One region of the Luteibacter sp. 22Crub2.1 genome, then DNA from elsewhere that is predicted to be linked to it. Evidence: riboswitches for the same ligand, from Rfam matches in the RefSeq annotation. Region 1 holds a riboswitch; the other holds the start of a gene.
What was found. Region 1 has a riboswitch for thiamine pyrophosphate ahead of B5X73_RS01840 (TonB-dependent siderophore receptor). Riboswitches for the same ligand answer to the same signal wherever they lie in the genome.

Region 1 (6,918 bases):
AGCGAGCCGATGACCACGAAACCGCGACCGTTTTCCATGATCCGCGACTTCGCGCTGGCCGACTGGTTCACGCTGGGCAACGCCGCCAGCGGCGTGGGCGCCCTGTTCTCGACCATGACCTACCTGCAGGAAGGTGGCGTCTGGCACCTCTACATGGCATCGGGGCTGGTGTTGCTGGCACTGATTTTCGACGTGCTGGACGGACGGATCGCGCGCTGGCGCCAGCGCGCGTCGCTCATGGGTCGCGAACTGGACTCGCTGGCGGACGTCATCTCGTTCGGCGTCGCCCCCGCCGTCATCGGCTACGGCTGCGGTATGCAGGGCGGACTGGACCGCGCCATCCTGCTGATGTTCGTCTGTTGCGGCGTGTCCCGCCTGGCCCGCTACAACGTCACCGCCGAAGCCCACGCGAACGAGGAAGGCAAGGTGACGCACTTCGAGGGCACGCCCATTCCGACCTCGATCGTCCTGGTCGCGGTGCTCTGCGCCGCGTCGGCCACCGGCGCCCTGCACGAACGGATGTGGCTCGGCAGCGTCCAGATCGCCACGCTGGGCCTGCATCCGCTGGCCCTGATGTTCGCGGTCTCCGGCGCGCTGATGGTCAGCCGCACCCGCATTCCGAAGCTTTGAGCGGGCAGGCGCCAACCTTGCTCAGGCCGTGACCGGCCGCGCCGGTTGACGGCGCCACGCGCGCAGGCCGATCACCGCCAGCACCACGAATCCCGCGTACAACACGGCCGTGACCGGCAGTGCCTTGTAGATGTATTCACCGACGTAGAGCACGTCGACGACGATCCAGAGCCACCACGCAGCGACGTGTCGTCTTGCCTGCCACCATTGCGCGACGAGGCTGAACGCGGTGAGCCCGGCATCGAGCCACGGCAGGGAGGCGTCGGTCCAGCGATGCATCGCGTAACCGAGGGCCAGTGCCGCCGCCGCGCCGACCGCGAGGTGTGTAAACGCACTCCGACCATCCAGATCGGCGACGCGGACGTGACCGCTCCCATCCAGATTGCGTCGCCAGCGATGCCAGCCGTAGAGGATCAACAGGGCGAAAGCGATCTGTAGCAGCGTGTCGGAATAGAGCCTGGCGTCGACGAAGATCCACGCGTAGGCGATGACGGAAACCAGCCCCACCGGCCAGCACCACGGACTGCGTCGCGCCGTGAGCCACACGGCGGCTGCGCTCACCAGCGCGGCCGCCAGTTCGAACCACGACAGCTCAAAGTTCATAGGTCACCGAAAGGCGGGCCAGGCGCGGCATGCCGGGGAACAGGTAGGCGTCGCCGCCCGAGGTACCCGTGTCGCGCCAGTAGAAGCGATTGAAGACGTTATCGACATTCAGACGCCATGTCATCGCATGGCCGCTCACGGTGGTCGCGTAACGAAGCCCGGCATCGAACACATGGTAGCCGGGCACGCGCGTGGCGCCGTCCGGCGTCGCCACATTGCTGCTCGCGTAACGCCAGCCGCCCAGCACGGCGAGTCCCTGAACGAAGGGCAGGCTGTAGTCGGCATAGACGGCGGTACGCCAGCGCGGCACGTTGACTACCTGGTGGTCTTCATAAGACGGCGCGCCGGTATTTTCCGCACGCGCGCGGATCGCATTGGCGCTCGCCGTGATACGCAGCCGGTCGGTGACCTGCCCGGCAACGTTCAACTCGACGCCCGTATGCACCTCCTGTCCCTGCTGGACAAAGGTGAAGCCTTCGGCTGTGTCATCCGCACGTGCAAACTGATACGACTGACGGATGCGATACAAGGCGGCCTGCAGGTCGAGCACATCGCTCACGGCATATTTCACACCCGCCTCGACCTGGCGCGAATGCAGCGGTGCGAGCGTCGTGCCGCCGTTGGAGGTCCAGTAAGGCGCTTCTCGACCGAGCGAGATGCCTTCGCCGTAACTCAGGTACGTCGTCAGCGGCGTTGTCGGCTGCCACAGCACCGCTGCCTGCGGCAGCGTCTTCGTCTCACGTGTGTCGCGCTCGAGTGCGCCGGTGTCGTCGTAAGCGCGCTCGTCCAGCTTGACCAGGCGCGCGCCGGCCAGAACCTGCCACTGCTCACCCATGTGGATGCGATCGATCGCGAACAACGTGCGCTGCCAGCTGGTCAGGCGACGCACGGACGCGCCGGGCTGGTTCGGCGACGGGTCGAAAACGGGCACGACGCGATCATCGATGTTGGCCGTGCCGACATAGTCGTAGACGTAAGGACGCTGGTCGACCGTGCGACGGAACGCGCTGGCGCCGAGGTTGATCTCGTGATCGAGCGCACCGGTGGCGAAGCTGCCCGTGACCACGCCACGCACCTCGTCGTTCTGACGCGTGTCATCGGGGCTGCGGTAGTCATAGACGTCGTAGTCACCGTTCGGTGCGAAGAAGTAACCGGGTGTGGCACCCGATGCGCACGACTCGGCGTAGAAGCACCCATAGGCGAACGCGACGTTGTCGTCGATCACCGTATGGCTGTGACCCACCGACACCTGCGCGTTCCATGTGTCGCTGAAGCGGTAGTTGAAGCGCAGCGAGGTGTTGCTCGAATGGATACCTACCGGTCGTTGCCAGGGCTGGTAGCCGAGCAGTCGGGTGCGACTCGGGTGCGCCGGAATCGCCGTTCCACCGAGCAGCTGATAACCCGATGCGGAATTGCCACCGCTGGTCTGATAGTCGGTGTCGAGGAGCAAGGTCGCCTGTTCGTTGATTTTCCAGTCCGCGCCGAGCGACAAAAAGCTGCGACGCCCGTCGGTGTGTTCGATGGCACCGTGCGTCTTTTCGTTGGCGGCATTCACCCGCACGCCGAACGACGGGGTAAACCATGTGCCAAGGTCGAGCGCTTCGTAGCTCGAGCCGTGCGAGTCGGTGCCGAGCGTGAGGTTGTGCACCTCGGCTGGACGCTTGCTGACGTAATTGACCAGGCCACCCGGCTCGACCACGCCCGCCTCGAGACCGCCGAGACCCTTCAGTACTTCGACGCGCTCCTTACCCTCCAGCGCCTGCAGCTGCTCCGCGGACATCATCATGCCGTTGAAGCGAAAGCCTGTCGCGAGATCCAGCGGAAAACCGCGGATGGATACGTCCTGGTAGTAACCCGCCGGCGCGTAGTTGTCGTTGATCGCCGCGTCTCCGCGCACCAGCTCGCTGAGCGTGCGCGGCTGGCGATCGTCGATCTGTGCGCGGGTGATCACGGTGATGGCAGCCGGCGTGTCGTGCAGCGCCGCGCTGCCGAAGCTGCCGAAGGCGTCCAGCTGCGAGTCCGCGGCGTGGTAGCCGTCGGTCGCCGACGCGTGCACGTCGATGGTCGGCAGGGTGCGGGCCTGCTGCTGCGGGGCGGCATGGTCGTCCGAGGCCTGGGCCAGCGGAGCAAGGGCGAGCAGGGCCAGGGCGAGCGGGGTACGGGCAAGAGTCATCGTCGTCTTCGGGTTCACGGACGAAGCGACGGCGAACCACGCCGCCCGACAGGGCGTTTGTGGTTCTGCAAGCTCCCTACGCCGGTACTAACCGGGTCAGGTTCCAAGGGACTCTCTCAGCCCGGCGTATGCCGGGCACCCCCGCTTCTAGAACGCCTATTGAAGCACGAAATGTCAGCGAGCGTGACGGAGGGCGTCGAGCAGTCCCTGCCCTTCGGTCCCGGCGAACCAGCGGGCATGGCCCAGCAGGAAGGTCCGATAGGCCACGTCGGCGTGATCGCGGCGCCGCGTGATGCCTTCGAAATACTGCACTTCGGAGAGGGCGAAATCCACGTGGACGACTGGAAGGACATCGGCAAGCGCGGCCAAGTCCGCCGGAGCGAGCGGCCGGACGGACCGATAGCCGTCGAGCAGGCCGAGAGCCAGATCGATACGGGCAATCCCGCCCTGTTGGATGTCGAGCCACGCGATGGCGTTCCGCTCGATCGCCGTAGCCAGGTCGAACAGTGCGAACGTGCGCGCGGACAGGCCGAAGTCCAGCACGTCGGTGATTCGTCCCGCATCGCTCGCGTCGCTCCAGCAGAGGTTGGAAACGTGCCAGTCGCCGTGAGTCCACAAAGGCGTTTGTCGCGCTACGGCCAGGGCCGCAGCCTGCGTCCAAGGGCCGAGAACCGCACCCACGTCGTCGCGCCAGTCGCGCTCGCTCAGATAGGCGGCGAGCGCCGGCCGTCCGGGCAGCTGTCCGGCCAGTACCGAGAGGGGGTCGGACGCCGAGAGCATCTCGGCACGGGCGACCAGCAGGTGGGTCCCCCGCTGCGGCGCGTCGTAGCCTTCCGCCGCAAGGTGCAGCCGCGCGAGCATCGCACCCGCGGCATGCGCGTGCGCGGCGCCGCCCGCGGGCGACCACGAAAACGCATCGCGGTAGACATCGTTCCCGGTCGCGGAGCGATGCACTTCGTAGACCCAGTCGCCCCTGGACACCGAGGAGCGGCCGGTCGCGTCAGCGAGGATGTGCGGCACGGGGATACCGCCGGCCCGCAGGTGCGCCGCGAAGCGATGTTCTTCGGCCAGCGTCCGCTCGTCGCGCAGGCTCATGTGGTGCCGTTTGACGAAGACCTCGCCACCTGCGGTGGTGACGCGTGCCGCTGCCGAGAGCGGACGCGGACTGTGCCAGACGATGGCGTACGGCCCCTTCAGCGAGGGATAGCCGTCGAGCAGCGACGCCACCTCGTTTTCCGCCAGCGGCGGCCAGTCCGGCGCCTGCTGGTCGCCCGCGAGGCCGTGGGAAAAGTGGACTTCGTCGCTCATTCCGCCAGTGTATCGAACCCGCCATGCTCGTCTCACCCGCGCGCGAAATCGGCAAATTTACCAATTCGCCGTTTATTCGATGGCGAGCGGGCCGATAACCCTTCAAACTAGGCATGCCGAGAGCGGAAAGCGTCGCTACCGACTGCTCCGATCGGCCACCCGGGAGGCAAAAGGGGTCGAATGTGCGTGCACTGAACAAGGATCCGTTGGTCTGGGGGCGCTATGTCGCCGTCGCGGGCGCGTATGCCGCCTGCTACGAGCTCACGCGCAACTTTTCATTTTCGCACTGGATGCTCCCGGCCGGCCTGCGCCTGGCCTGCCTGCTGCTTGTTCCCTGTCGCTTCTGGCCCGCGCTCGCGGTCGGCGAAACCCTGCCCGTCGCTGAAATGGCTGCGCTGCATGCGCACGCGTTCGGCGTGCTCTGGGCCTGCCTCGTCTCGATCCCGACGATCGGCCTGTGCATGCCGGCGGTGATATGGATCCGGCGTCATGCGGACCTGCGTCGCGCCGACGGCCAGATCAACATGAACATGATCATGGTGGCGACGCTTGCCTGCGCCCTCATTGGCGGCGGTGCCAGCACCTTTACGCTGTCGATCGTGCAGATGGGCGACGGGTCGCCCAATCCCGTGGTCGAAGTCCAGGACTTCCTGATTTATTTCCTGGGTCAATACCTGGGCGCGCTTACGCTGACGCCGACCATCATGGCGATGCGCGAGCGCATGGCTGCCCTGCCCGGTGGCATCGTCACCTGGCAAGCCGTGCGGTCCAGCCCGCTGGCACGAGATACGCTGCTGATCGTCGTACCCTCGCTCGCGATCCTGATCTTCCTCGCGTCACAGGTCGTCGAGGGTACCGCCGCGCTGCAGAGCGTACGCATGGCGATGGCGGTTCCCGTCATCCTGCTGACCTGGCGGCACGGCTGGCACGGCAGCGCGGTGGCCGGCATGCTCGCGAGCATCGCTCTCGCATCGACATCGTCGTTCCTGACGGAGCCGCTGATGATCCAGGCGCAGGTCGTGCTGTCGCTGGTGATCTTCACGTCCCTGCTGTTCGGTGTACGAGTGGCTCGCCGCATCGCGGCGAACCACCCGGTGGTACTGAAAGGCGCCTGCCGGGAACCCAGTCAGCGCTGACCGAAAGGTTCCAGGCGGAACGACGCCCCGGTCTTTCCCTCGTGCTCGATCACGGACCGTGACCATTGCAGTCACGCACCGTGGGGCATTCGCCGGCAAGACGAGCCGTAATACGCACGGTTCCATCCGGCTGCGTGGCGGCCTTCACCTCGACGGTGCCGTCGTTATAGACGGTCTCCGACGTTCCACTGGCCGGGGTGTTCAACGGTTCGTCCGGCGTGGAGACGCCGGACGCGTCGGAACCGACCGGCGTACCCACCAGCGCGTAAGGCGTGCGGGCGACCGCACCGCGCACCTTCCCGCTCGCGTCGTTGACCTGGATATACCGGGTCGTTCCGCGCTGGAAGACATAGACGTGGTAGTTGGGGCTGGCGCTGACGTCGGTCGTGTTCGGCCAGGACTGACCCAGTCCCGACAGAGCGGTCTGTGCGTGAGCGGCCCCGAGGCCGAGCGAAGCGACGACGAGGCAAGCGAGCGTAGAGCGGGCAAAGCTGCGCATGGTGGATCCTCCTGGGCTGTGTGGAGCAAGTCTGGGCGCTGTGCGCTACAGATCCTGCGACTCGGTCAGGGCAGTGCCATGACCGATTTATCCACTTTCGCCCATCGCCAGAGGCCCCTGTCGGGCGGCTGCCGATTACGCTCACAGCTGTCGTGTCGCCTCACCTCGCGGCATGCCTTGGTTCACGATGGTGAGGATCTCACGCACAAAAAAACCCGCCACGAGGGCGGGTCTTCGTCATACGTCGCCAGGCGATTAATCCGCGGACAGCGTCATGTTGCCGCCGCTGCCACTGACGGCCACCTTGTCACCGCTATGCAGGCTATGCATCGCCTGACCGGTCTGCACCGTCGACACCACCTTGCCATCGTCCATCTGCAGCTTAACCATGTAGTGGGCTGCCGGACCTTCACCGGCAAGGTCGCCACCCACCTTGTCGCCGACCGCCGGCGCCACCTGGGCTGCGGCATTGCCTGCGTAACTGCCACCGCCCGCCTGCGCCGTCTTTATGCCGACGATGTTGCCGAGCGTGGCGCCCCAGTGACGACCGAGCTTGTGCGTCTCGCTCT
Region 2 (6,918 bases), on a different contig from region 1:
TTGAGGGCGTCGGTCGCCGGGCTGCCTGCATTCTGCGTCCAGGAGGTGCTCTTGCTGTAACCGGCACTCGCGTCGATGGTCGGCAGATGACCCGCGCGGGCGGAGGAAATGCTGTGCTCCGCCGAGTCGACGTTGTACTGCGAGGCGAGGATGGTCGGGTTGCTCTTGACCGCTTCGGCGACCCAGGCCTTCGGATCGTTGGGCGACGGGGCATCCATGGGCAGGTCTTCGCGCAGCTTCTTCAGATTGTCCGCCGGCTTGCCGGTGATCTGGGTCAGCGCCTCACGCGAATCCGCCAGGGTGTTCTCGGCGGTGATGACGGCGGCGACCGAGGTGTCGTGCTGGGCCTTGGCGTCCTGCACGTCGGTGATCGCGGACAGGCCGACGTCGAAACGCTGCTGCGCCTGCTCGAGCTGACGAGCGAGCGCCTGCTCGTTGGCCTTGGCGAAGGTCAGTGCGTCGTCGTTGGTCAAGACCTGAAAATAGGCCGTGGCCACGCGCGTGGAGAGCTGCTGCAGGGCGGCTTCATACGTGGCGTCCTGTGCCTGCGACGACGACTTGGCGGCCTTCAGATCGGAGTACTTGCTGAAGTCGAGCACGCTCTGGGTGACCGTGGCCGACTCGCTGCGCGTCCGGGTATGCCCGAGGTCCGTGCCCGTGGTCGTGTCGCGATCGGGACCATTCTGATCCGTCTGGGTGATGCCCAGCTGCGCGCTGATCTGCGGGAGCAGCAACGCACGGCTCTGTACGACGGTTTCACCCGTGGCGAGACGGGTGGAATCGGCCTGCGACAGCACCGGGTCGTTGGCCCGGGCCTGACGGTAGGCGTCGAGCAGGTCTTCAGCGTGGCTCGCGAACGGCGTCGCGGCCAGTGCCAGCGCGACGGTGAGCAGCTTCAAGCGCATGGTTTCGCCTCGTGGGTGATGGGAGATCTTTGGGTCAAAGCACGAAGCGCTTCACCGGCGCGGCATGCGCCAGGTAAGGAAGGTCCGTTTCAAACAGCGATTCCTCGCGATAGCGGCCTTCACCCTCGTGGGTGAGGAGGACCGCCGTCTGCGCGGGGGAATCGCCGCGTACGACGAACATGCGCCCGCCCGGCTTGAGCCAGCGCACGAATTTTTCGGGAACCGCATGGACGGCGCCCGTCACCACGACGGCATCGAAAACGCCCGTCGGCTGGTAGCCGTTGACGGCTTCGGCGGTTTCCACCGTGGCGTTGACCACAGAGGCGGCGGCCAGGCGCCCGCGGGCGGCGTCGACGAAGTCGGCGTGCATGTCGATGCTGGTGACCTTGCCGGCGAGGCGGGCGAGGCAAGCGGTCAGGAAGCCCGAGCCGGTACCGATTTCCAGTACCTCATCGGTCTTCTTCAGTTCCAGCGCCTGTAACACGCGGCCCTCGACGACCGGCTTCATCATCACTTCGCCGTGGCCCAGCGGGAGGGTCAGGTCGGCGAAGGCGACGTTCCGGTGGGACGGCGCGACGAAATCTTCGCGACGGACGCCCTTCAGCGTCTCCAGGACGTCGGCATCGAGGACTTCCCAGGGACGAACCTGGTTCTCGACCATGTTCTGACGTGCCTGCTCGAAATTCATCGCCATGGTTTTGGATCCCGTACGAAAAGCTGAAAAAGGTTCGAAAGGATAAGCGCTTAGCGCCCGTTTTCCCAATGGTGCCAAGGCTGCGGGTGCGCCACCGCCCGAGCTAAGTGCCGGAAGTCACCGGACCGGGCTGACGGAAGTCATGCCCGACCGTGCCTTCACTCGCTGGCGCCTGAACGATGAATGGTGCAAGCCCCTGAACGCCTTGGGTTTACCCGGGCAGTGGCCCCACTTCATTGTAATCCGCCGCGCAGCGCTTCCGTCGTACCGCCACCTTGAGGCTCATGCCGCAGGAGTGGTGGAAATAACTGAACCGCTGCGTATAATAAAGTCATAATTTCTGTTTGTGAAGGTGCAGCCATGAACGCCAGCCCGAAAATGAAGAGCCAGGGCCCGGGGCGTCCCAAGGACATGGAGAAGCGCGCGGCTATCCTGGATGCCGCCAAGGCGCTCTTCACGCAGGGCGGCTTCGCGGGCACCAGCATGGATGCGGTCGCGGCATCCGCGGGCGTTTCCAAGCTCACCGTGTACAGCCACTTCGGCGACAAGGACAACCTTTTCCGTGAAGTCATCCGTGCGCACGTACAGGAGCGCCTGCCGGACGACCTGTTCGACTTCAGCCCGGGCGCGGACATCCGCGTCACGCTGACCAACATCGCCAGCCGGCATGCGGCGATGGAGACCAACACCGAGTCCGTCGGTACGTTCCGCGCGATTCTGTCCGATTGCCAGTCGGGCGGTAATCCGCGTTTCGGTCGCCTGGTCTGGGAGGAAGGGCCGGCACGTATGCACAAGCTGGTGATGCGCCTGCTCGAGGGCGCCACCTCGCGCGGTCAGCTCGATATCGTCGACATTTCCCGTGCGACCACGCAGTTCCTCGCGCTGCTCAAGGGCGACCTGCTCATCCGGCGCCTGTTTGGCTGCGAAGACTGCGCCGTGCAGTTCGGCGAGGAGGTCAAGGCCAATGCCCTGGCGGCCGTCGACATGTTCCTCCGCGCCTATGAGCCGCGCTCGCCCAAGGGCTGAGCGCTCGCTTCCCGCCCCGCTTCGTGGTTGAATCGGCCTCGAAGCGGGGGTGCCCAAGCAATTGCGCGGGCTGAGAGAGTCCCTTCGAACCTGATCCGGTCCGTACCGGCGTAGGAAGCTTCGTCCACGACAGGCAACGTGCGTCCATGCACGGGGCACGGCGTGGCGGCGCCGTCCGCTTCTCCCTTATCCGCAAGGTACGAGAAGCCGATGAATGCCAGTCCCACCGATCTTGCCCGCGCCGCGCGCGAGCTTTCCACCTCCGTCACCACGCCGATCGTCGGCTCGCGCAAGATCCACATCGGCGGCAGCCGGGCGGACGTTCGCGTCGCCATGCGTGAGATCGCACAGTCGGCCACGCCCACGCTGTTCGGGGGAGAGGCGAATCCGCCCATCGTCGTCTACGACACCTCGGGGCCTTATACGGATCCGGCGCACACGGTCGACCTGGCCGCGGGGTTGCCTGCGCTGAGGGCAGGCTGGATCGAGGAGCGGGGCGACGTCGAGCGTCTCGATGGGCTGTCCTCGGCGTTCGGCCGCTCGCGCGTGCACGACTCCCGGCTCGATGCCTTCCGCTTCGGCAGCACGCGTCTGCCGCTTCGGGCGAAGGCTGGCGCCAACGTCACGCAGATGCACTACGCGCGCCGCGGGATCGTCACGCCGGAAATGGAATACATCGCGATCCGCGAGAACCAGCGCATCGAGGCGCTGGCCGACAGTGCCCTGCGCACGCAGCATCCTGGGGAAGCGTTCGGCGCCGCTTTGCCCGGGCACATCACGCCGGCGTTCGTGCGCGATGAAGTCGCACGCGGCCGCGCCATCATTCCGGCCAACATCAACCATCCCGAAGCCGAGCCGATGATCATCGGCCGTCATTTCCTGACCAAGATCAACGCCAACATCGGCAACAGCGCGGTCAGCTCCGGCATCGCGGAAGAAGTCGAGAAGCTGGTCTGGGCGATCCGCTGGGGAGCCGACAACGTCATGGACCTTTCCACGGGGAAGCACATCCACGAGACGCGCGAGTGGATCATCCGCAACTCGCCCGTGCCCATCGGGACCGTGCCCATTTACCAGGCGCTCGAAAAGGTCGGCGGCGTGGCCGAGGAACTCACGTGGGACATCTTCCGCGACACGCTGATCGAGCAGGCGGAGCAGGGCGTCGACTATTTCACGATCCACGCGGGCGTCCTGCTCCGCTTCGTGCCCCTCACCGCGAAGCGCGTCACCGGCATCGTTTCCCGGGGCGGGTCGATCATGGCCAAGTGGTGCCTCGCCCATCACCGCGAAAACTTCCTCTACACGCACTTCGAGGACATCTGCGAAATCATGAAGGCGTACGACGTGTCCTTCAGTCTCGGCGATGGCCTGCGTCCCGGTTGCGTCGCGGATGCCAATGACGCGGCGCAGTTCGGCGAGCTGGACACACTGGGCGAACTGACGAAGCTGGCCTGGAAGCACGACGTGCAGACCATGATCGAAGGCCCCGGCCACGTACCGATGCAGCTGATCAGGGAGAACATGGAACGTCAGCTGGAGAAGTGCCACGAGGCGCCGTTCTACACGCTGGGCCCGCTCACCACCGATATCGCGCCCGGCTACGACCACATCACCAGTGCGATCGGCGCCGCGATGATCGGCTGGTTCGGCACGGCGATGCTCTGCTATGTAACGCCCAAGGAACACCTCGGTCTGCCCAATCGTCAGGACGTGCGCGACGGCATCATCGCCTACAAGATCGCCGCCCACGCGGCCGATCTCGCCAAGGGGCATCCGGGGGCGCAGGTGCGCGACAACGCGCTGTCGAAGGCGCGTTTCGAATTTCGCTGGGACGATCAGTTCAACCTGGGGCTGGATCCGGACAAGGCCCGCGAATTCCACGACGAGACGATGCCGAAAGACGCACACAAGTCGGCACATTTCTGTTCGATGTGCGGTCCGAAGTTCTGCTCGATGAAAATCACCCAGGACGTGCGCGATTTTGTCGCGGAGCAGGGCATGGCGGAAAAAAGCATGGAGTTCGTCGCGCAAGGCGCCGAGGTGTACCGAAAGGCGTGACGGCATGGCCGGGAGCCTGCGCCGGCAGGCCCCGAGCCTATGGCGCACCCCATAACCTTCACCCCGCCTTCCCGGCGGGGCCCTTAACGTCTCCGGCCATACCTAAACCCACTCTCCCAGGAGACCAGGCCATGGCCAGCACGAAGCCTTTCATCAGCGATATTGAGAACATCCGTAAGCGTGCGCGTCAGCACATCGACGACGGCGCGGTGACCGCCGGCTATCGCGCCGATCGCGAAACGGTGATCAAACTGCTCAATGAAGCCCTCGCGACGGAGATCGTCTGCGTGCTTCGCTACAAGTTCCATTACTACATGGCACCGGGCATTCACTCGCAGAGCGTCAAGTCGGAATTCCTGGAGCATGCCAACGAGGAGCAGGCCCACGCCGATCGCATCGCCGAGCGCATTACCCAGCTCGACGGTACGCCCAATTTCAATCCGGAAGGCCTGCTTTCCCGCAGCCACGCGGATTACGTGGAAGGCACCACGCTGGTCGACATGATCAAGGAAGACCTGATCGCCGAGCGCATCGCCATCGACAGCTACCGTGAGATCGTCACGTATATCGGCGACGACGACCCGACCACGCGCCGCATCATGGAAGACATCCTCGCGCAGGAAGAAGAGCACGCCGAGGACATGGCGACGCTGCTGGAGAATCTCGGCGCCAAGGGCGAGCCGACGACGACCTGGGAACCCTCGAACCCCTCCGCGCACTGATTGGGTAAGCTAGGCGCTCACGTTCGCGACGATAAGGAAAGACATCATGAATGCGACCGCCCCACCCGCCCCGGCTCCCCGTCGGCGCAACCCTGTCGGACTCCTGGTCGCCGTGCCGGTCGCGATCCTGATCCTCGTCATCCTGTTCTTCATGTGGTGGTGGGACAAGGAGCCGGAACAGTTCGACCCGGTCACCGTCACCACGGCGCACATGAAAGACATCGGCAGGCCTCTGAGCACCGGTGCCGTCACCACATATACGTTGATCCGCTCCGTCGACACCCTGATGGACAAGCGCGGCGGCTACCTCAGCAACGACAAGATGCCGCCCGGCGTGTTCATGGACAACATGCCCAACTGGGAATTCGGTTCGCTGACCGCGTCGCGCGACCTGTCGCGCGCGTTGCGCAACGATCTCAGCCGTTCGCAGACGCAGTCCACCGAGGACAAGGATCTGGGCGAGGCCGACCCGCTGCTCAACAGCCCCAACGATCGCTGGTTGCTGCCCAGTTCGGAATCGCAGTATTCGAAGGCGGTGGACGATCTGGAGAAGTATCTGGGTCGTCTGAGCGATGCGGAAGACGCCAACGCGCACTTCTACGCACGCGCGGATAACCTCGCGGACTACCTGCAGACAGTGTCGGCGCGCCTCGGCTCCCTCTCGCAGCGGCTGTCCGCAGCGGCGGGACAGCTCAAGGTGGATGCGGCGCCCAACGCCGACGTCAGCGGCAACGCCGGCCCGGCACGGGCGGTGTACGTCAAGACGCCCTGGAACAAGATCGACGACAACTTCTACGAAGCGCGCGGTTATACGTGGGCGTTGCTTGAGCAGCTCAAGGCCATCCGCCACGACTTCGCGCCGATCCTGCGCAGCAAGAACGCGGATGCCAGTCTGCAGCAGGTGATTCGTGAGCTGGAGGAGTCGCAGAAGGCGCTCGGCAGCCCGGTGGTGCTCAATGGTTCGCCGTTCGGATTCTTCGCCAACCACTCGCTGGTGATGGCGAATTACATCTCGCGGGCGAATGCCGCGATTATCGATCTGCGCGGGCTGTTGAACCGCGGGTAACAAAAACCATGCAGGAGCGCGCCTTGCGCGCGAATCTGAAACATCGCGCGCAAGGCGCGCTCCTACATATGTTGCCGACCGTCGTGCTTAGTGGTCGGCCTTGTACCGATCCATACCCGCCAGGATCTCGGACTTCGCCTCAGCGGCGCCGACCCAGCCGTCGACCTTGACCCACTTGCCCTTCTCCAGATCCTTGTAGTGCTCGAAGAAGTGGCCGATGCGCTCCAGCCAGTGGCCGGAAACCTGTTCGATGTCCTTGATGTGCGCGTAGCCCGCGAACACCTTCTCCACCGGAACCACGACGAGCTTCTCGTCGGCGCCGGCTTCGTCGGTCATCTTCAGCATACCGACCGGGTGGCAACGGATCACCGAGCCCGGGACCAGCGACAGCGGCAGGATCACCAGGGCGTCCAGCGGATCGCCGTCTCCGCCCAGGGTGCCCGGCAC

Region 2: it holds a riboswitch for thiamine pyrophosphate, as region 1 does, so the genes downstream of both, thiC (phosphomethylpyrimidine synthase ThiC) here and B5X73_RS01840 (TonB-dependent siderophore receptor) in region 1, are expected to answer to the same signal.

The regions. Positions count from the first base shown of each region.
Region 1 is NZ_FUYT01000002.1:1,183-8,100, reverse strand. Features, by position in the region: gene pssA (CDP-diacylglycerol--serine O-phosphatidyltransferase) at 10-630, shown strand; gene pnuC (nicotinamide riboside transporter PnuC) at 652-1,221, opposite strand; gene B5X73_RS01840 (TonB-dependent siderophore receptor) at 1,223-3,406, opposite strand; TPP riboswitch at 3,463-3,559, opposite strand; gene B5X73_RS01835 (phosphotransferase enzyme family protein) at 3,581-4,714, opposite strand; gene B5X73_RS01830 (MASE1 domain-containing protein) at 4,897-5,850, shown strand; gene B5X73_RS01825 (hypothetical protein) at 5,900-6,349, opposite strand; gene B5X73_RS01820 (hypothetical protein) at 6,605-6,918, opposite strand, start outside.
Region 2 is NZ_FUYT01000003.1:36,145-43,062, reverse strand. Features, by position in the region: gene B5X73_RS03335 (TolC family outer membrane protein) at 1-905, opposite strand, end outside; gene B5X73_RS03330 (protein-L-isoaspartate O-methyltransferase family protein) at 940-1,599, opposite strand; gene B5X73_RS03325 (TetR/AcrR family transcriptional regulator) at 1,960-2,625, shown strand; TPP riboswitch at 2,661-2,759, shown strand; gene thiC (phosphomethylpyrimidine synthase ThiC) at 2,836-4,683, shown strand; gene B5X73_RS03315 (ferritin-like domain-containing protein) at 4,815-5,405, shown strand; gene B5X73_RS03310 (DUF2333 family protein) at 5,452-6,471, shown strand; gene ppa (inorganic diphosphatase) at 6,559-6,918, opposite strand, start outside.